DNA from 4 places in the Bradyrhizobium sp. USDA 4354 genome. Region 4 is predicted to be linked to each of the others. Evidence: predicted binding sites of a transcription regulator. Region 4 holds the regulator's gene; each other region holds the start of a gene.
What was found. Region 4 encodes LexA, which represses DNA repair genes until DNA is damaged. Its sites were predicted from a motif close to TGTTCNNNNTGTGTTCNG; they were not measured.
Positions count from the first base shown of each region.

Region 1 (5,122 bases), 4.2 Mb from region 4:
CGCAAGGTCGAGCACTGGATGCCGTAGCGGTCACGCACCTGCCAGGCGAGGCGGCGGGCCTGGATCATGCGGGCGATGAAGGGATCGTTCATCCAGGCGCGGTTCGACACCGCGGTGGAGGCGAGATTGGCCGTCTCGATCACCTTGGTGACGGCATCGTACCAAGGCGCGGTACGTTCCACCTTGCGCTCGCCACGCGGCAGCTTGGCCTCGTCATAGAACAACTGGAATTTTGGCGCGGCTTCGTTCCAGCGTTGCTTCAGCGTGCCCGCGAGCTCGTCGCGCCGGGCGAATTCGATGGTCGTGAGTGCCGCGATGATGGCGTCAAAACCGGCCTGCTCGGCCTTCTCGGCGGCGCCGAGCTTGGCGCGCGGATCGTCCTCGCCGAGCAGCGCGCTCTGGGCATCGCCGCGATTGTTACGTAACGCGAGCACGCCATGGAAGATCGCCTTATCGGCGTTCGCGAGCCGCTCGGTCTCCAGGCTGTCGCTGTAGCGGCCGAACGCGCCGACCATCTGGATCGCCGTGCTGGTCAGCGCGCCGGCGGCCAGCAGTGTCATCAGAACCAGGAGGAGCGTGCTTACCGATTTCTTAAAAATTGACATGACCAAAAGACCTGCTCGTCACGAGCGGTCATCTTGCACGGTGACATGCCAAGGTTTGGTTAAGACTTTAATCAAATGCCTGCGGCTGTGGCCGCTGCGCCTCCTGACAGGCTGCGCCCTTTTCAGGCCACCTTCGTGAAATCCGGCGGGCGGCGCTCGGCAAACGCCGTAAACGCCTCGCGCGCTTCGGCGGTGCGCAGACGCTGCGCGAACTGCTCGCCTTCGGCCTGCATCTGCGCGACCAGCGCCTCTCCGTTGCGCATCAGCCGCTTGGTCGCGATGAGGGCACCGGCCGGCTGGCGGGCGAGACGCTGCGCCAGCGCAAGCGCCTCGGCTTCGAGCTTGTCGAGCGGCACCACGCGGTTGGCGAGGCCCCATTCCAGCGCCGATTTGGCAGATACGGTCTCGCCGAGCGCGAACATCTCGTAGGCGCGGGCGTGGCCGATGCGCGCCGGCATCAACAGGCTAGAGGCGGCTTCAGGCACCAGCGCGAGGCTGACAAACGGCGTCGACAATTGCGCGTTGTCGGCGAGCACAACCAGATCGCAATGCAGCAGCATCGTGGTGCCGACACCGACGGCGCGGCCCTGCACGGCCGCGACCAGCGGCCGGGTGCAGCGCGCCAGCGACTGGATGAAGCGCACGACGTTGCGGCTGCCTTCGGACTTGCCGGCTGCAACGGCCGCGAACTCGCCGACGTCATTGCCGGCGGTGAACATGTCGCCCTCACCGCGGATCAGGATCACGCGGGCGGACGGATCGAACTCGGCGGATTCGATGGCGTCCGCCAGCTTGCCGTACATCGCATCGGTCAGCGCGTTCTTCTTGTCGGGGCGCGCCAGCGTGAGCGTGAGGATTCCACCGTTGTTCTCGATCCGGACGTGCTCGGTCATTGGTCTGCTCCGTGTTATTCGTCTGAACTTCTTGGAAACTTGTCTTGAATGCTCGTCAGCCAGCGCGCGACGATGTCAATTTCCGCGGCCGTGAATCCTTCCGTCAGCGCCGCGTTGACCTCGGCCGCACTGGCTTTCGCCTGCGCGAGTGCGGTGCGCCCCTTCGGCGTCAGCCAGATGCGCCAGGCGCGGCCATCCTCGCGGTCGGCCTGCCGCTCGATCAGTTTTGCGGCCGCCGTGCGGTCGACCAGCCCGGAAATGCCGGCCGGTCCAAGATCGAGTGCCGCGCCCGCCTCGCCGATCAGAACGCCATCCTGCTTGCCGAGGATGAAGAGCAGCCCCGCCTGCGCCGGCGTCACCTCGCTCTCAGGCCGAGCCGCCATCCAGCGCTGCAACCGGCGGTGCGCGACACTCAGCAGGTAGATCAGCCGATGGTGTCTGGCCCCGGTTCCTTTATTTCGCATGCGAAGTATATAACCAAGGCGACTGGGATTGTCAAAGGCGACGCTATTGCCGACCCGGCGCGGGAAGGTCGCGAGTGGATCAGCGTATCGGGAATCGAGCATCAAATGGAAATAGCGACCATCCCGCTTGACGGCTGCTCTCTTTTATGTTCCTTATTTGTTCCATTCTAGCTCAAGTTGCAGTGGAGTCATTTCATGACGAAAGGTGCGTGCGGGGAGCATGAGCCGGCTCAGTTGGTGATTCACAATGACGACGATACGCCGGACGAATTCGTCATCGGACTGCTCCGCCAGGTTTTCGGTAAGACGGAGCGCGAAGCCGCCGCGCTGATAGGCCGGATCGAGCGCGAGGAGAAAGCCGCCTGCGGTCCCTACCCGCAATCCGTCGCAGAGGCACTCTTCAAGTCAGCCCAGCAATATATCTGGCTCGGCCAGCATCCCCTGAAGATCACGCTTGAAGAGATCAGGACCCCTTGCGAGCTCTGCGGCAAACCTGAAGGACAGACGGAAGTGCGGATCGGGGAACGCACGGTCTGGCTGTGCAGCGACTGTATTCGTGCAGCAGACAGCACGAGCACGCCGGAGCCGGAAAACGAGTTCGAATACGCCTGCGACGTGCTGAACTGGCACTTTGCCGACGTCGCGCGCAGCAAGCTTGTGACCACTATCCGGCAGTTCCCCGGTCATATGCGGGTGGACGTGCAGGCCGCGATCGACCGACTGTTCAGCGAGTCGATCCGGCTATTCGGGCTGAACGAGGAACAGCGCTACGAAACGCTGTCGATCTCACGGCTCCTACGGGAAGGTCGCTATGCGACCGCGATTGCTCCGCTGCAATATTCCGATGTAGATGTCGGCGAGAAGAGCCCGGTCAAATGTCTCGATAACGGCCTGTGGTTGTGCGCGCAGGATAGTCTGCGTTATGCGGTCTTGCTCTGTGCTCACCGCGAATTCAGCCGCGAACCGGGAATTCGGATTGAGATTCTTGTGCCGTCAGGCACTGCAGGCGCGGCCCTCGTCCAGAAGTGTTTTGGTGAGTTCGAGCAGGCCGTGCAAGCTGCGCGCAGCTATCGCGGCAAGATCCTGTCGCTCGACGCCGATTCCGAGTATCGCGGCCGTTCGCGCGGCATCACCGTGCATCGGTTGCCGCCGGTGTCGCGGAGCGAGGTGATCCTCCCGGAACAGACCCTGCGGCTGCTCGATCGCAACGTTCTGACTTTCGTCAACACCCGCGACCAGTTGCGCCGGCTCGGCCAGTCGACACGCAAAGGCATCTTGCTTTACGGACCGCCAGGCACTGGCAAGACCCACACGATCCGCTATCTCGCAACACATTTGCCCGGGCATACGACGCTGATCATCACGGCCGAGCAAATCGGCCTGCTCGGCGCCTATATGAGCCTGGCACGGCTACTGCAACCCTCGATGGTCGTGATCGAGGACGTCGATCTCATAGCCCGCGACCGCGACGACATGGGACCCTGCGAGGAGTCCATGTTGAATAGGCTGCTCAACGAGATGGATGGTTTGAAGGAGGACGCAGATATCCTGTTCGTCCTGACCACCAACCGGCCTGAGGATCTCGAAGGAGCCCTTGCTGGTCGCCCCGGCCGCATCGATCAAGCCATTGAAGTGCCGCTCCCCGATGAGACCGGCCGCGGCAAGCTGGTCCGGCTTTATGGCAAGGGACTGCCGCTCGATGACACGATCGTCGCGGAGGCAGCCCGACGCAGCGAAGGCACGAGTTGCGCATTCATCAAAGAATTGACGCGGCGACTGGCGCAGGCCAGCCTCGCGCGCGATGGCGGCAGCTCCGTGATCTCCGCCGATATCGACGAGGCGCTCGACGACATGCTGTTCGCCGGCGGCCGGCTCAATGCACAATTGCTGGGTGCCGCGCAGGCCATGGCGGCGGGGTGATACGTGGTCTGAGCGGCGCAGCTGTTACGGCGCGCAGGTGAAGCTCGACGCCTTCGTGACCGGCGACGGCTCGTCGAAGGGATAGGCTGGCGGCAGCGCAAGCCCCGTGATCAGCACACCATTGAAACCGCCGCCGCCATATTGCAGCGAGCGGCCGTTCCAATCGACGGGAAGGTTGACCTGGAATTTGATCGGCGGCGCCTTGGGATCGGTGGGGTCGATATGGCCGAGCACCTTGCAGAAGCGCGGATGGGCCGGCGTGATGCGCCCGGACGGCGTCGGCCCGCGTTCGGCAACCGCGAGCTGCGACGGCGCCCGCAACGTTGCGGAATCAATCTTGCGGCGTCAGTACCGCTGACGAGCCCCTTGCAGACCGCATCGGCATCCTCTGCCAGCGTTGCCGTCGGCGCCGTGCCCGCACCCAGCGTCGCCATCGAGCTTACAAGCAACGCACACAGCTTCGCTTTCTTTCGCGTCATCGTTTCCACCCGGCTTTCTCGATTTGTTGCGTCGACGGCTGGCCGCAGCCAATGCAACCTTCGTCCTACCGTCAATCGCTCACGCCGAGCCGTCCATCAGAATGATCCGAGCGCGCTCCCCAACGCGATCACGGCCACCAGCGCCAATAGCGACGTCACAATGCCCACCATCACAATGTCGAGATAGCTGTCGCGATGGGTCAGGCCGCAGATCGCGAGCAGGCTAACCACCGCACCGTTGTGCGGCAGAATGTCCAGTGTCCCCGAACCGATCACCGCGACGCGATGCATCAGCGCAAGGTCGATGCCGTGGCGCGCGGCAATCTCGACATAGGTCTGGCCGAGCGTGTCAAGCGCGATAGTCAAGCCGCCGGATGCCGAGCCGGTCAGCGCGGCCAGAATATTGGTCGCAACCGCGAGCGAGACCAACGGGCCACCTTCGATCGCAAGCACCCAGTCCCGCACCGTTCCAAAAGCCGGCAGCGCCGCGATGACCGCACCGAATCCGACGAGGCTTGCGACGCTGAGCGCCGGCAGAACCGATGCATTGGCACCGGCGTCCATGGTCTGCCGCAGAGAGGGAAGCCGGGCCCAATTGAGAAAGATGGTCGTGACGATGGCGGCGCCCAGTGCGGTGCTGACCGACCACACACCAGCGACTTCCGCCAACGATGTACGGCCGAAGCGCGGCTCGCTCAGATACGAGACATCGAACCGCGGCAACACCAGGAGCGACATCACGAGATTGACAGCGACGACGA
Region 1 is NZ_JBSSDC010000001.1:969,289-974,410, forward strand. It holds gene ACVIIV_RS04640 (methyl-accepting chemotaxis protein) at 1-605, opposite strand, end outside; gene ACVIIV_RS04645 (enoyl-CoA hydratase) at 728-1,498, opposite strand; gene ACVIIV_RS04650 (MarR family winged helix-turn-helix transcriptional regulator) at 1,513-1,962, opposite strand; gene ACVIIV_RS04655 (ATP-dependent Clp protease adaptor ClpS) at 2,158-3,882, shown strand; partial or broken gene ACVIIV_RS04660 (tannase/feruloyl esterase family alpha/beta hydrolase) at 3,934-4,361, opposite strand; gene ACVIIV_RS04665 (GntP family permease) at 4,458-5,122, opposite strand, start outside.
Region 1: a site for LexA is predicted at 2,110-2,127, ahead of ACVIIV_RS04655 (ATP-dependent Clp protease adaptor ClpS). Genes of this name have one in related genera too.

Region 2 (5,122 bases), 4.6 Mb from region 4:
TAGCCGCACTGAATGAGATAAGGCTCGATGATGTCCTCGATGGCATCGCGCGGCTCCGACAGGGCCGCGGCCATGGTCTCGACGCCGACCGGGCCGCCGCCATAGTTCATCGCGATGGTCGTGAGATAGCGGCGGTCCATGGCATCGAGCCCTGCGGCATCGACCTCGAGCGCGCTCAGCGCGTGATCGGCGATCTTGCGGTCGATCTTGTCGGCATCGGCCGCGGAAGCGAAATCGCGCACGCGCCTGAGCAAGCGCCCGGCGATGCGCGGCGTGCCGCGGGCGCGGCGCGCGATCTCGTTGGCGCCGTCCGCGCTCATGCCGACATTGAGCACGCGCGCGCCGCGGCTGACGATGCTCTCCAATTCCTCGATCGTGTAGAAATTGAGCCGGACCGGAATGCCGAAACGGTCGCGCAAGGGATTGGTGAGGAGGCCTGCGCGCGTGGTGGCGCCGACCAGGGTGAATTTCGACAGCTCGATCTTCACCGAGCGCGCCGCCGGGCCCTCTCCGATGATGAGGTCGAGCTGGAAATCCTCCATCGCGGGATAGAGCACCTCTTCCACCGCGGGGCTGAGGCGATGGATCTCGTCGATGAAGAGCACGTCGCGCTCTTCAAGATTGGTGAGGAGAGCTGCGAGATCGCCGGCCTTGGCGATCACAGGACCCGACGTGGCGCGGAAGCCGACGCCGAGCTCTTTCGCCACGATCTGCGCCAGCGTGGTCTTGCCAAGACCGGGGGGACCTACGAACAGCACATGATCCAGCGCCTCGCCGCGCTTGCGCGCCGCCTCGATGAAGATCGAGAGGTTCTTGCGCGCCTGCTGCTGGCCGACGAAGTCGGACAGCGATTGCGGGCGCAGCGCGGTGTCGCCGACATCGTCGCTGCGGCGCTCGGGCGAGACCATGCGGGGAGGAGTGGTCATATCAAGGATCTAACGAGCCGATTGCGGATGAGAAGGGAAGCTTGAGCTCCCACGAAGAAGATCAAACCTGACACAAAGATGAGAACTACTTCGCCCGAATGAAACGGCACGCGATCAATCAGACCTATCACCAGAACCGAAAGCAAGCTTGCGACAAGAACGTTCCACCAGACGACAATGCCGCGGAATAGAAAGATCGTCGTAACCAACAGCGCTGTAATGGCTGCGGGCAAAGACAGTCTCGGCAGAGCAAAACTGCTGAACCCGATCAGGTCGCGCGAGGTCGAGAAGCATCGAATAACACGGCTCAGAAAGCAACCTGATGCCGACACTGCCAGCATTGCAAGATATCCGGCAACAAACGTTCCAAGAAAAACAGCGACGAACATACCGCCGAGCCGCAACAACTGTTGGCGTGCCGCGCCCTGGCCCCACGCGGAGAGGCGCTGGCCGTCGCTCATTTCGCCAGTTCCTTCAGACCCAACCGAATGAGTTGCGCGGTCTCGGCGCCTTCACCTGCACTGCGTGACGCTGTCGCGATCGCCGCGGCGGCCTGCGGCTGGCCGTAGCCGAGATTGACCAGCGCGGAGATCGCATCTGCCACGGGGCGCGGCGCGCGCTGGTCGTCGACGGCACCGGCGAGATGCACGACGGCGGGATCGACATTCGCAAAGGCCGGCGCCTTGTCCTTCAACTCGGTGACGATGCGCTCGGCGACCTTGGGGCCGACGCCGGGCGTGCGCGCCACCGCGGCCTTGTCGCGCAGCGCGATGGCGTTGGCGAGGTCGGCCGGCGACAGCGTGCCGAGCACCGCGAGCGCGACCTTGGCGCCGACGCCCTGCACGGTCTGGAGCAGGCGAAACCATTCGCGCTCCTGATCGGTGCGGAAGCCGAACAGTTTAATCTGGTCCTCGCGGACGTAAGTCTCGATCGACAGCACGGCGGCTTCGCCCGGCGACGGCAGATGCTGCAAGGTGCGCGACGAGCAATGCACCTGATAGCCGACGCCGCCGACGTCGAGGATGACGAAATCCTCGCCGTAGGAATCGATCAGGCCCTTGAGCTTGCCGATCATATTCCCACCACCTTCAGTCGGAGCGCGGTGCTCTGGCGGTGATGGGCGTGGGTGATGGCGATGGCGAGCGCGTCGGCCGCGTCGGCGGACGGCGGCTCGGCTTTCGGCAGCAATATCTTCAGCATCATCGCGATTTGTTGCTTGTCGGCGTGGCCGGCACCGACCACCGTTTTCTTGACCTGGTTCGGCGCATATTCGGCGACAGAGATGCCGAACATTGCAGGCGCCAGCATGGCGACGCCGCGGGCCTGGCCGAGCTTCAGCGTCGCTACGCCGTCCTTGTTCACAAAGGTCTGCTCGACCGCGGCTTCCACCGGCTGGTGATCGGACAGGACGGACGCGAGCCCCTCGTGGATCGCGAGCAGCCGGCTCGCCAGCGGCAGATCGTCCGGCGGTTCCACCGAACCGCAGGCGACGTAGATCAGGCGGTTGCCCTCAGCCTCGATCACGCCCCAGCCGGTGCGGCGCAGGCCGGGGTCGATGCCGATGATGCGAACGGGGCCACGAATCGGGAGCGCGGTCATGGGCCAGTGATAGCGGCTGGCCGGACTGAGGGAAACAGAAACAGAACGGAAATAACAGGGGAAAGACGGTCTCGTGCCCCGGGCGCAACGCGGCACGTAGTGCTGCGCTGCTGAACCGGGGCCCATGTTGCCTCCAGCGCACGCGGCGCCGTGGGTCCCGGCTCTGCGTCGCACCGCTTCGCGCTGCGCCGCGTCCGGGACACGCGGGCCCTACCCGCCCATCTTCGCAACAAGCGCGTCCGACACCTCGAAATTGGCGTAGACGTTCTGAACGTCGTCGTGCTCGTTGAGCAGGTCCATCAGCTTCAAGAGCTTCTCGCCGGTCTCGTCGTCGACCGTAACCGTGTTCTGCGGCTTCCAGATCAGCGCGGCCTTGCGCGGCTCGCCGAACTTGGCTTCCAGCGCCTTGGCGACGTCGCGATAGCTTTCGGTCGAGGCGTAGATCTCGTGGCCGCCCTCGCCGGAAACGACGTCGTCTGCGCCGGCCTCGATCGCGGCGTCCAGCACCGCGTCGTCGGAGGCGACGCTGCGGTCGTATTCGATGATGCCGGTGCGGTCGAACATGAAAGAGACCGAGCCGGTTTCGCCGAGATTGCCGCCGGACTTGGTGAAGAAGGAGCGGATGTCGGAAGCGGCGCGGTTGCGGTTGTCGGTCAGTGCCTCGACGATGACGGCGACGCCGCCGGGACCATAGCCCTCGTAGCGGATCTCGTCATAGTTCTCACCATCGCTGCCGAGCGCCTTCTTGATGGCGCGCTCGATATTGTCCTTCGGCATGTTCTCCTGGCGCGCGGCGATCACGGCGGCGCGCAGGCGCGGGTTCATGGCGGGGTCAGGGGTGCCGAGCTTGGCCGCGACGGTGATTTCCCGCGCCAGCTTGCCGAACAGTTTCGACTTCTGCGCATCCTGCCGCCCCTTGCGGTGCATGATGTTCTTGAATTGGGAATGTCCGGCCATGCGTGGTCTCTTGTGGAATAGTCAGCCAAAGGTGAGCGTGGGAAGCGCGGCCTTATAGGCCGCCAACCCACCGGAATCAAAGGGCTCTGGTAGCCTTACGGTAGCACTGTAGAGCTAGCCACCGTAATGGTCCGTGCCTAGAGGTCGGGCGTCGTTAACCCTGATTTCATTCCGGCCTGCGAAAATAGCGTCCGCCCGTTCCCCGACAAGAGAGACGTGATGGCGTTCGGACTATTTCGGAAGCGCCTGCCTGATATGGCTGGCCCTGTGGCAGCTCCGCAGACCGCGCAGCCGGTGGCCAATTCCGAGCCCGCCCCGGCCACTGAAAGCGATTCCGCCAGGGAAATCCTGGAATTGCTGGAACTCGAGCTGGGCGCGATGATTCGCCAGCTCGAGCGCGCCGCCCATTCCGTGGCCGGCGGCGCCGAGGCGACCGCGGCGACGCTTGCCGCCATCCGCGACCGCACCGACGCCCTGACCGGCCGCACCAATGCGGCGCAGTCGACCGCCTCCACCTTTGCCCATGCCGCCGACAAGTTCACCCAGTCCGCCCTGGGCATCGGGGCGCAGGTCCGCGAAGCCGGCAAGCTCGCCGACGAGGCCAGCGCTGCGGCGCAGGAAGCCCGCGCCAATGTCGATCGCCTGCGCGAATCCTCCGCCGCCATCGGCAATGTCGTCAATCTGATCGCGCAGATCGCGCGGCAGACCACGCTGCTCGCGCTCAACTCGACCATCGAGGCCGCGCGAGCGGGCGCCGCGGGAAAGGGCTTTGCGGTCGTCGCCACCGAGGTCAAGGCCCTCGCGGTGCAGACGCAGAGCGCAACGGAAGAGATCACAAAGAAGATCGATGCGCTCCAGCGCGACGCCGCCGGCTCTGCGGAAGCGGTGCATCGTATTTCGCAGGCGATCGAGGCGATCCGCCCGGTGTTCGACACCGTCAACGGCGCGGTCGCCGAGCAGAACGCCACGACCAGTGAAGTCTCCGGCAACGCCGCCAGCGCCTCGGAGTTCATCATCTCGGTCGGCGAGAGCGCGGCCGAGATCGATGCCGCGACCAAGGCGGCCGAGACCCATGGCGAGAGCGTCGCCGGTGCCGGCAGGGCCGTCACCACGTTCGCACAGAAGCTGAAATCGCGCTGCGCCGTGCTGCTCCGCCAGAGCGAGCACGACGACCGCCGCAAGACGGAGCGGCTGCCCTGCCATCTCAAGTTCGAGACCTCGCGCGGCGTGATGCCGGTCTATGAAATCGCGATGGAAGGCGTGCTGATCGGCGGCGCGGACGCAGGCCGGCTTGCACAGCAAGCGATGATCGAAGGCACCCTCGAAAACATCGGCGCCTGCCGCCTGCGCGTGGTCGAGCAATCCAAGGCCGGCGCCCGCGCGCAATTCGTTGGTCCCAACGCCGCGCTCAACGAGAAGATCGAGGATAAGCTCTGGTCGATCCATGAGGAGAGCACGGAGTTCGTCACCCGCGCCATGGAAGCGGGCAATGCGCTGACCAAGATCTTCGAGCAGGCGCTCGCGCGCGGCGAGGTCAAGATGGAGGACCTCTTCGACACCGACTACGCGGAAATTGCGGGCACCAATCCGCAGCAATACCGCACGAAGTATCTCGACTGGGCCGACCGCGCCCTGCCGCC
Region 2 is NZ_JBSSDC010000001.1:560,950-566,071, forward strand. It holds gene ruvB (Holliday junction branch migration DNA helicase RuvB) at 1-926, opposite strand, end outside; gene ACVIIV_RS02705 (hypothetical protein) at 923-1,387, opposite strand; gene ruvA (Holliday junction branch migration protein RuvA) at 1,384-2,001, opposite strand; gene ruvC (crossover junction endodeoxyribonuclease RuvC) at 1,998-2,525, opposite strand; gene ACVIIV_RS02720 (YebC/PmpR family DNA-binding transcriptional regulator) at 2,736-3,482, opposite strand; gene ACVIIV_RS02725 (methyl-accepting chemotaxis protein) at 3,702-5,122, shown strand, end outside.
Region 2: a site for LexA is predicted at 2,556-2,573, ahead of ruvC (crossover junction endodeoxyribonuclease RuvC). Genes of this name have one in related genera too.

Region 3 (5,122 bases), 130 kb from region 4:
GATCGGCGTGAAGGCGCCGGTGTAGGTCGCAGGATTCGAGCGCGGGGTGCGGCCGATCGGCGACTGGTCGATGTCGATGATCTTGTCGATGTGCTCGAGGCCCTCGATACGGTCGTGCGGCGCGGCGCCTTCGCTGGCGTTGTTTAGCTTGCGGGCGATGGCGCGGTAGAGCGTGTCGATCAAAAGCGTCGACTTGCCGCCGCCGGAGACGCCGGTGACGCAGGTGAACAGGCCGAGCGGAATCTCCGCCGTGACGTTCTTGAGGTTATTGCCGCGCGCGTTCACCACCTTGATGGTGCGGCGATGGTTCGGCGGACGCCGCTCCGGCACCTCGACCTCGAGCTCGCCGGTGAGGTACTTGCCCGTCAGCGATTTCGGGTTGCGCATGATCTCGGCGGGCGTGCCCTCGGCGACGATGTTGCCGCCATGCATGCCGGCGCCCGGACCGATGTCGAGCACGTAGTCGGCAAGGCGGATGGCGTCCTCGTCATGCTCGACCACGACCACGGTGTTGCCGAGGTCGCGCAGCCGCTTCAGCGTATCGAGCAGGCGGGCGTTGTCGCGCTGGTGCAGGCCGATCGAGGGCTCGTCCAGCACATAGAGCACGCCCGTCAGGCCCGAGCCGATCTGCGAGGCCAGGCGGATGCGCTGGCTCTCGCCGCCGGACAGCGTGCCGGAGGAGCGGGACAGCGTGAGATAGTTGAGGCCGACGTCGAGCAGGAAGGTGAGGCGCTCCCGGATCTCTTTCAGGATGCGGCCGGCGATCTCGTTCTGCTGCTTGTTCAGCGCCTCGGGCACGGTCTCGAACCACTCGCCGGCCTTCTTGACCGACAGCTCCGAGATCTCGCCGATATGCTTAGCCCCGACCTTGACGCAGAGCGCCTCGGGCTTGAGGCGAAAGCCGCGGCAACCCTCGCAGGGCACGTCGTGGAAATATTTCGCCAGCTCCTCGCGGGCCCACTCGCTCTCCGTCTCGCGGTAGCGGCGGTTGATGTTGGTGATGACGCCCTCGAACGGTTTCTTGGTGTCGTAGGAGCGCACCCCGTCCTCGTAGGAGAACTTGATCTCGTCCTCGCCGGAGCCGTAGAGAAGTGCATTCTGCGTCTTCTTCGGCAGGTCCTTCCACTTGGTGTCGAGCGTGAACTTGTAGTGCTTGCCGAGCGCGGTCAGCGTCTGCACGTAATAGGGCGATGACGATTTGGCCCAGGGCGCGATCGCGCCCTTGCGTAGCGTCAGATCCTTCTCGGGGATGACGAGGTCTTCGTCGACATGCTGCTCGACGCCGAGGCCGCCGCAGGCCGGGCAGGCGCCATAGGGATTGTTGAACGAGAACAGGCGCGGCTCGATCTCGGGGATGGTGAAGCCGGACACGGGGCAGGCGAACTTCTCCGAGAACAGGATGCGCTCGGGCCCGCTCTTGTCGTGGATCTTGGCGGTCTTCTTCTTTTCCTCGACGGGCGCCGCCGGCGCGTCGGCGAACTCGACGACGGCGAGGCCTTCAGCGAGCTTCAGCGCGGTCTCAAAGCTCTCGGCGAGGCGCTGGCCGATGTCGGTGCGGACCACGATGCGGTCGACCACGACGTCGATGTCGTGCGGGAACTTCTTGTCCAGCGTCGGAGCTTCCGCAAGCTCGTAGAACGTGCCGTCGATCTTGACGCGCTGAAAACCCTTCTTGAGCCATTCGGCGAGCTCTTTCCTGTACTCGCCCTTGCGGCCGCGAACGACCGGCGCGAGCAGATAGAGGCGGGTGCCTTCGGGGAGCGCCAGCACACGGTCGACCATCTGCGACACGGTCTGGCTCTCGATCGGCAGGCCCGTGGCCGGCGAATAGGGCACGCCGACGCGAGCCCAGAGCAGGCGCATGTAGTCGTAGATCTCGGTGACGGTGCCGACGGTGGAGCGCGGGTTCTTCGACGTCGTCTTCTGCTCGATCGAGATCGCCGGCGACAAGCCGTCGATCTGGTCGACGTCAGGCTTCTGCATCATCTCGAGGAACTGGCGCGCATAGGCCGACAGCGATTCGACGTAGCGGCGCTGGCCCTCGGCATAGATGGTGTCGAAGGCGAGCGAGGATTTGCCGGAACCGGAGAGGCCGGTGAACACCACCAGCTTGTCGCGGGGGATCTCGACGTCGATGTTCTTGAGGTTGTGCTCGCGCGCGCCACGGATCGTAATTGCGCGCAGGCTGGAGCCCGCGTTCTGTTGTTGGCGCTTCGCCCTGATCACTTCGTCCATCCCGCTGGTCCTCAAGGAATCCAAAGACGCGCGATCGCGCCAATGCAAAAGGCGCGCTTCGCCCGGAACCGGGATCGGCGCCAATGGTATGGCAGCGAACGTAGGAAGAACGGCGAAGGATTTCCAGTGGGAGTTGCGCATCGTCAACGGAATGTTGGCGCGGTGGCGGCATCTGGCAGCAGGGGCGGTGCGGAACCGAGCGCGAAGCGTCCGCCAAGACAAAAAGGCCGGCGCGAAGCCGGCCTTTCGTGACGACGTGACGTCGGCAGCGAAGATCAGTACTTCGCGACGACCGGGCCTCCGAACGTGTAGTTGAGGCGGACGGTGCCCATGTCGACGTCCTGCTTGATACGGTCGATACGGTCGTTGACGCCGAGAATCGTGAACGAGTTGTTGCGCTTGCCCATGAACAGATGGTCGTATTCGATCGCCACGGACCAGTTCGGTGCGAAGCCGAATTCGATGCCGGTGCCGACCGCGCCACCCCAGCGCGTCTCAGTTGCGCTATCGAAGACGACGCCCCCCACCAGACCGTCGTATTTGGCGTGCGTCACGGCCGCGCCACCCTTCACGTACCAGAGCACGTTGTTCCAGGCATAGCCGACCTGGCCGGTGAACAAGCCAAGCGCATCGATCCGGGTCTGGTTGACCAGCGGCGCAAGAAACAAGCTCGTATTCGAGCCCTTCAGGTTAGCCCAGTCGCCTTGGGCTTCGAGACCGAAGACCCAGTTCGCCGACTGCCAACGATAACCGACCTGGCCACCGACGACGCCGCCGGTCGCATTGTGACAGCCTTCAGCCGTGTCCGGACCCGGAATGCCGAGGATATTGTTAACATCCCAGCAGTTGCGGCTCGATGCACCGCCGCCGTTGATGCCGAGGTAGAAACCGCTCCAGTTGTACACTGCGATCGGCGCCACCGGAGCCTTGGTGTAGGGGCGGGCCGCCAAATCGGCCGCCGAGGCCGGTGCCAACGCGCTGAGTGCGAACAAGCTGGCCGAAGCCAGCAAAAGCTTCTTCATATCCATTCCCCACTTCCGTTTCTCATTCTGGTCTTCCGGAGAGCGGAAGAGCAGCGGACCTATGACCCAAGTAATGTCATTGCCTTACACCAATAAAGCCAAAGGTTGTGTCACCCGGCAGCCACATCTCACCGAAAACGTTGGCCGGCGAGCCAAAACAAAAAGGCCGGCGCGAGGCCGGCCTTTCGTGACGGTGTAACGTCGGTAGCGATCAGTACTTCGCGACGACCGGGGCGCCGAAGTGATAGTTCACGCCGACCTGCACGGTGTGGTACTCGAGCGTGCCGGTCGTGAGAGGAGCGCCGATACCCGAGAAGTAGGTTTCGCCGCCGAGGCTGCGATAGAGGTATTCGCCCTTGACCGACCACTGCGGAGCGAAGAACGCCTCGACGCCGGCGCCAACTGTCCAGCCGGAGTGCCACTTGGTATCGGAGATCGAGACGGCGCCCAGGGTGGCGGTGATCTTGTTGTCGACCCAAGCGTAACCGCCGGTGCCGTAGAACAGGACGTTGTTGACGGCGTAGCCGATGCGACCGCGCACGGTACCCATCGCGTCGGTCTTCGACTTCACGGAGACGCCGAGAATGGTGACCGTGTCGCTGGCGTCAGCCCAAGCACCGTCGGCCTCGATACCGAACACGACGTTGCCGGTCTGCCAGTTGTAGCCGGCGGTGCCGCCGACGAAACCACCCTTCATCTTGATGTCGGAGGCGTCCTGCCAAGCACCACCCCCGACGATACCGAGGTAGAAGCCGGTCCAGTTGTAGACCGAGGCAACAGCCACAGGAGCCTTGGTGTAGGGGCGGGCCGCGAGATCAGCAGCCGACGCGGGAGCCGCAAGAGCAAACAAACAGGCCGAAGCCAACAAAACCTTCTTCATTTTCAACTTAATCCCAGTCCCAGTTTCTGTTGTTGCCTTCCGTGACGGAAGGGCAGCGGACTCAACGGCCCAACTGACGCTGCATTTACACCACCAAAGCCGCAAGTTGTGTCACTGAAAAGCCACAACAGCCGCAAAAGGTGATGGTTGCTGACTTATTATTCCCCAGCGAATTTGCGCCCAAACAAAAAGGCCGGCGCTAGGCCGGCCTTTGATTTTCGAAGGATATCAGCGAGATATCAGTACCTCGCGATCATCGGGCCGCCCCAGCGATAGTTCACGCGGATGAGGCCGATATCGACGTCTTGGCTGATGCGCTCGGAACGCGTGACAACACCGAGCGGGGCGATGCCGAAATTGCCCGATCCGGTGAAGTTGATCGTGCGGTCGCCGAGGAAGATATGATCGTACTCGAAGCCGACCGACCAGTTCGGCGCGAACCCGAATTCGATGCCCGCACCGACCGTGGCACCCCAACGGGTCTCGTTGGCCCGATCGAATTCGAGGCCTGTCGCCAGATCGTAGCTCCGATAGCGATCACCGACGACGGCGCCGCCGCCTTTCACGTAGAGCAGCACGTTGTTCCAGGCGTAGCCAACCTGGCCGGTCAACAAGCCGAAAGCGTTGATCTTCGAGCGATCGCGTAGGCCGGTCAGCGGGCTGATGTTGTCGCCGGAAAAGTCCGCCCAGTTGCCCTGGCCTTCGAGGCCGAACACCCAGTTCGCCGACTGCCAGCGATAGCCGACCTGGCCACCGACCGTGCCGCCCGTCGCGTTGTGGCAGCCTTCACCGACCAGGACGCCGCCGCCAGCATCGAAGTCCCAGCACTTGTGGCTCGTGCCGCCGCCGCCGTTGATGCCGATGTAGAAGCCGCTCCAGTCGTAGATGGCGGCGACCATCGGCGCCGGAGCCTTGGTGTAAGGACGCGCAGCGAGATCCGCCGCGCTTGCCGGAGCCGCCAGGCCCAACGCCATTGCACTGATTG
Region 3 is NZ_JBSSDC010000001.1:5,315,955-5,321,076, forward strand. It holds gene uvrA (excinuclease ABC subunit UvrA) at 1-2,235, opposite strand, end outside; gene ACVIIV_RS24615 (outer membrane protein) at 2,511-3,257, opposite strand; gene ACVIIV_RS24620 (outer membrane protein) at 3,469-4,137, opposite strand; gene ACVIIV_RS24625 (outer membrane protein) at 4,377-5,122, opposite strand, start outside.
Region 3: a site for LexA is predicted at 2,330-2,347, ahead of uvrA (excinuclease ABC subunit UvrA). Genes of this name have one in related genera too.

Region 4 (5,122 bases):
GTGCCAGCGGAGCGCATTGTATTCTTCGACGACCTCGCCGAGAACATCGAGGGAGCGCGGGCGCGCGGTTTGAATACCGTGCATGTCACGTCACCGCGCGATGTCGGGAACGCACTGAAGGCACTGGGCATCTGAGGCCGATCGGCCGCGAGAACCCGCGCCGCGGTTCCCGGGAACTAAATTCTCAAATATGGGGAACCCAATCACTTCGTGCATTTTTGTACCGAGTTCCGGGAACGGAATACCACGCTCCGGACTCATCAGTCCGTTGGGACCTCTACATCGGACTGATCGACGTGCTGGGCAAAACCTATCTCACCAAGCAAGCCTCTCTCCTGCTTGAATTCGCCAAAACCACCTCGGATTCTGACCTTTCCGCCAAGCTGATCAGCAAGGCCGCCGACCTGAAATCCCAGGCCGATCCGCTGCCCGACAAGGATCAAGGTCCCAAAGCTCCCGACGTCACACTGGACGACGGCCTGGACCGACCGAGCGGGAGTTGACCGATGCTGGCCGTGGCGCTCGTCCTCCTCGTGCTCGCCATGGCCATCCTCTTGCCGGTCTGTCTCGCCTTCCGGATCATGCCGCGGCGGACTTGAGCTCCAACCTCGACCACGGAGATCACGCAGGATAAATCATCCTGTGGGCTGCTTTGCCTCGCGCCTGCACTCAGCTAGAACTCTCGCCGCCCATTTACCGATGTGCCCCCAGCAGGAGTTCACCCGTGGCCCTCATGCCAGTTTCTGACGCGCTTGCCGCGGTGCTGGCGGGTGCAGAGCCGCTGCCTGAAGAGATGGTTTCGCTCGAGGAGGCCCATCATCGCGTGCTCGCGCGCGACGTCGCGGCGCGGCGCACTCAGCCGCCGGAAGCCATGTCGGCGATGGACGGCTATGCCGTGCGCGCGACCGATGCGGCCACGATCGATTCCAGGCTGACGGTCACAGGAGAGGTCGCGGCGGGCCGTCCGTTCGCGGGAACGGTCGGCGCCGGCGAGGCCGTTCGGATCTTCACCGGAGGCCTCATTCCCGATGGCGCCGACGCGGTCGTGATCCAGGAGGACACGGTTGCCGACGGCAAGCACATCACGATCAAGGAAGCCGCGATTCCCGGTCGGCACATCCGCCCCGCCGGCGTCGATTTCTCTAAGGGCGACGTGCTGCTGCGCAAAGGAACCCGTCTCACCGAGCGCGATCTCGCGCTGGCCGCCGCAATGAATCACCCGCATCTCGCCGTCTGCCGCCGTCCGAAGGTCGCGATCCTCGCCACCGGCGACGAACTGGTGATGCCGGGCGCCACGCCCGGTCGCGGCCAGATCGTCTATTCCGATGGCTATGCCCTGCACGCGCTCGCCCGCAGCGAGGGCGCCGACACCATCGATCTCGGCGTTGCCGCCGATACGCTGGAGGCCACTTCCGCCGGCATTCGCCGTGCCCGCGAGAGTGGCGCCGACATCCTGGTCACGACCGGCGGTGCGTCGGTCGGCGACCACGATCTGGTCCAGCAGGCGCTCAAGGGCGAAGGCATCTCGATGGCGTTCTGGAAGATCGCGATTCGGCCCGGCAAGCCGATGATGCACGGGCGGCTCGGCGCAATGCGCGTGATCGGCCTGCCCGGCAACCCCGTGTCATCATACGTATGCGCCTTCCTGTTCATGGTGCCGCTGATTCGCGCCCTGTCGGGCCGTTCAGCGATTCATCATCACCGCGAGCGCGCCGTGCTGGGCCGCGATCTCGGTGCCAACGACCAGCGCGAGGATTATCTGCGCGCGCGCCTGGAGCTGCGCGGCGACGGCACGCTCGTCGCCGTTCCCGTCAACCATCAGGACTCCTCTCTGCTTGCGAATCTCGCTGCGGCACAGGTACTTCTCGTGCGCGCACCGTTCGCGCCGAAGGCCGAGGCCGGCACGCCTTGCGAGGTGCTGCGGCTCCCCGTCTGAGCAGCGCGGCCACACGCATTCCGAGAGTTTTGCGCTGTTCACCATAAATTAAGCAGTTGCGGAACACATATCGAACATATAGTGTCCGTTCATGATTTGTTTCGAGGATGTAGCGGCTTATCGCTGAATTCATCGTCTCGGAATCGAACGACATCAACCGGGGGACTTTGGTCGAGATGTTGACGCGCAAACAATACGAGCTTCTGCGGTTCATCAGCGAACGTCTGAAGGAAAGCGGCGTGCCGCCGTCCTTCGACGAGATGAAGGATGCGCTCGACCTGCGCTCGAAGTCAGGCATTCACCGCCTGATCACTGCGCTCGAGGAGCGCGGCTTCATCCGCCGCCTGCCCAACCGCGCCCGTGCCATCGAGGTGATCAAGCTGCCCGAGCTCCAGGCCGCCGCCGGCAATCGCCGCGGCTTCACGCCGAGCGTTATCGAGGGCAATCTCGGCAAGGTGCGCGCGAGCTCCAGCCCGCCTGTGGACGAGGGTGAGCGTCCCGTCGCGGTGCCCGTGATGGGCCGCATCGCGGCCGGCACGCCGATCGAGGCGTTGCAGACCCGCAGCCACACCATCAGCGTGCCGCCCGACATGCTCGGCTCGGGCGAGCACTACGCACTCGAAGTGCGCGGTGATTCGATGGTCGAGGCCGGCATCCTCGACGGCGACATGGCGCTGATCCAGCGCAACGAGAGCGCCGACACCGGCGACATCGTGGTGGCGCTGATCGACGACGAGGAGGCCACGCTCAAGCGCTTCCGCCGCCGCGGCGCCTCTATCGCGCTCGAGCCCGCCAATGCCGCCTATGAGGTCCGCATTCTTCCGCCGAACCGCGTGAAGATTCAGGGCAAGCTGATCGGGCTTTACCGGAAGTACTGAGCGGTCCTGCGGTCGTTCGACACCTATTGGAGCGGATCAGTATCCGCTCCGGCTGGATGGTCTTTCCGGTTCTGCTCAGATTATCCGGCCCCTCCTCCGGCGCTACATCCTCGGTATGCCGCGCGAAGCGACATTGCTTCGCAGCATGAGAGTTCGAGGAGAGGCCATGCGCCAGATCGTTTCATGGACAATCATTGCGGCGCTGATCGCAGCATCAGCGTCGCAAGTCGGCGCCACACAATCGCACCGCCATGTGCGCGAGCAATCGGCGACCAACGAGCATATCCGCAACGCGCGGAATGCAATCGCGCAGCCTCCGCAATCGAGCTGGCAATATTCGAGCTGATCGGCGCCCGCGGGGCGCTGACTTGCGCCTTCGGAATGCACAGATGTCGGCTTTGTTCCTATTGAATCCGGGAAAGATAATGTGATCGTGGCTTGCGGAGCCCAGCCGCAGATTTGCCTACAACAAAGCAGAGCGTTGCATACTTCCATCCTGATAGAGGCCTGCGCCTCCAAAGGAGTGCGGGTCGCTATCTTCGCATGAGGAGCATCCGATGTGTGACTATAGCCTGCATGCCGTCGCGACACGCCCCGCCGAAGTCGGCGAGACGATTGTCACGACAACCTTCCGTGGCACCTCGACACGCGGCTTCGCCTCCGAAGCCGACCTCTCCGTCGCGGTCTGCCTGCTGCCGGGAACGGAGCTCGCTTTCGCCGACAACGTTCGTTACGACAACCGCTGGATCTGGACGCGCACCGTCAACTCCCGCGTCGGCAAGTTCGGCAAGATCGACCCGCACATTCCCGATCGCCATCATGATGCGATCGAATTTCCCGACGGCAAATACGTGCTGGTGACACAGCTCGTCGAAGGCCAGCGCGCGACCGTGTTGCAGTTGCCGGTGACCCAGCCCCTTGGCGAGCGCGAGCACAAGCCGCAGATCGTCGCCGACACGCGGTCCACAATCACGCGCCTGCCGATCGGCTGACGTCGTCGCCCCGGCCGATGGGTCGAGCGCCAGGATTGAAATGCCATCGCCGGCCGCGGCCGGCGAGATGGTTTGGGTTGTGTCCTACGGAATCCCGTCGGACCGGCCTCCCTCCGCATCTATCCTCAATCGTCAGCCTGCAAGTCGGCCTCCGATGGCGTTGCGTCCCGATTGCGGGGCACGGCCGTCTTCGGCGCAAGGCTGCCGTCGAAATTCCCCTCGCCGGCGCCGGCCGGCAGCCAGGGGCGGCTTGCGCCCCTCGCCCTCACCGCCTGCACCGAGAAACCCTCTCCGCTCCGCGTCAGAGCCAGCGCGCCCTGACTGGCGAGACGCGGCCGATCGACCACCATCGCCGCGCAATCGGGCGGCGCGGGCCGCGCCGTCACCACCAACGCTGCGCGGCTGCAATCATCGGTGAGCGCGTCGATACGCAAGGACAGCGCGACCAGCCGCCCGTCCCCGAGCGGCGTCACGCAGCCGGCCTCGTCACACGACACACCGCTCGCCAACGCGACGTCGGCGGCATCGCGCGGATCGGCATCGGCGGCTAACCACTCCTTCAGCAGAAAGCCATCCTTGCTTGCGCGGATCACACGCAGGCGCCCATCCCCGCCCCGGACCGCGACGCTCGCGCCATCCCCGGCAATCAGGATATCGGGCTGCCGCACCGACAGCCCCCAGAAGATCGCTGCCAGCAACACCAGGGCACCGGACCATCGCAGGGGCGTGCGCAACAGGCCCATCACGATGATCCCGAGGCTGGCCGCGATCAGCGGCGCGATCCCGAACGCCGGAATGCGACCAACCGCGCCAGGCAGAGCCGCCACCCAGCGCGAGACCGCGACCATCCAGTCAATGCCGATCCCCATCAGCCACCAGAACGCGCCATCGAGCCCGAAGGGAGCCGCGAGCAACCCCAACAACCCGGCCGGCATCACCAGCGCCGAGACCACCGGCATCGCGCCGAGATTGGCGAGCACGCCGTATGGCGTGACGCGATGGAAGTGGAAGGCGGCGTAAGGCGTGGTCGCGAGCCCCGCGATCAACGAGGCCAGGAACAGCATCGCGATCTCGCGGCCGCCCCACAGCGCGATCCGCGCTGTCGCGGAATGATCGGGCGATGCAAGCAGGTTCGGCATGCCGATCTGCACCAGCGCCACCAGCCCGAGCGTTGCCGCAAACGACATCTGGAAGCTGGGATGCACCAGCGCTTCGGGCGCGACCGCAAGCACGATCAGCGCGGCCACCGCCAGCGTCCTGAAGGTGATGGCGCGGCGATCGACCATGACGGCGATCAATACGACCGCAGTCATGAA
Region 4 is NZ_JBSSDC010000001.1:5,190,814-5,195,935, reverse strand. It holds gene ACVIIV_RS24065 (HAD family hydrolase) at 1-135, shown strand, start outside; gene ACVIIV_RS24060 (hypothetical protein) at 297-503, shown strand; gene ACVIIV_RS24055 (molybdopterin molybdotransferase MoeA) at 725-1,936, shown strand; gene lexA (transcriptional repressor LexA) at 2,113-2,814, shown strand; gene ACVIIV_RS24045 (hypothetical protein) at 2,981-3,160, shown strand; gene ACVIIV_RS24040 (hypothetical protein) at 3,372-3,806, shown strand; gene ACVIIV_RS24035 (ComEC/Rec2 family competence protein) at 3,932-5,122, opposite strand, start outside.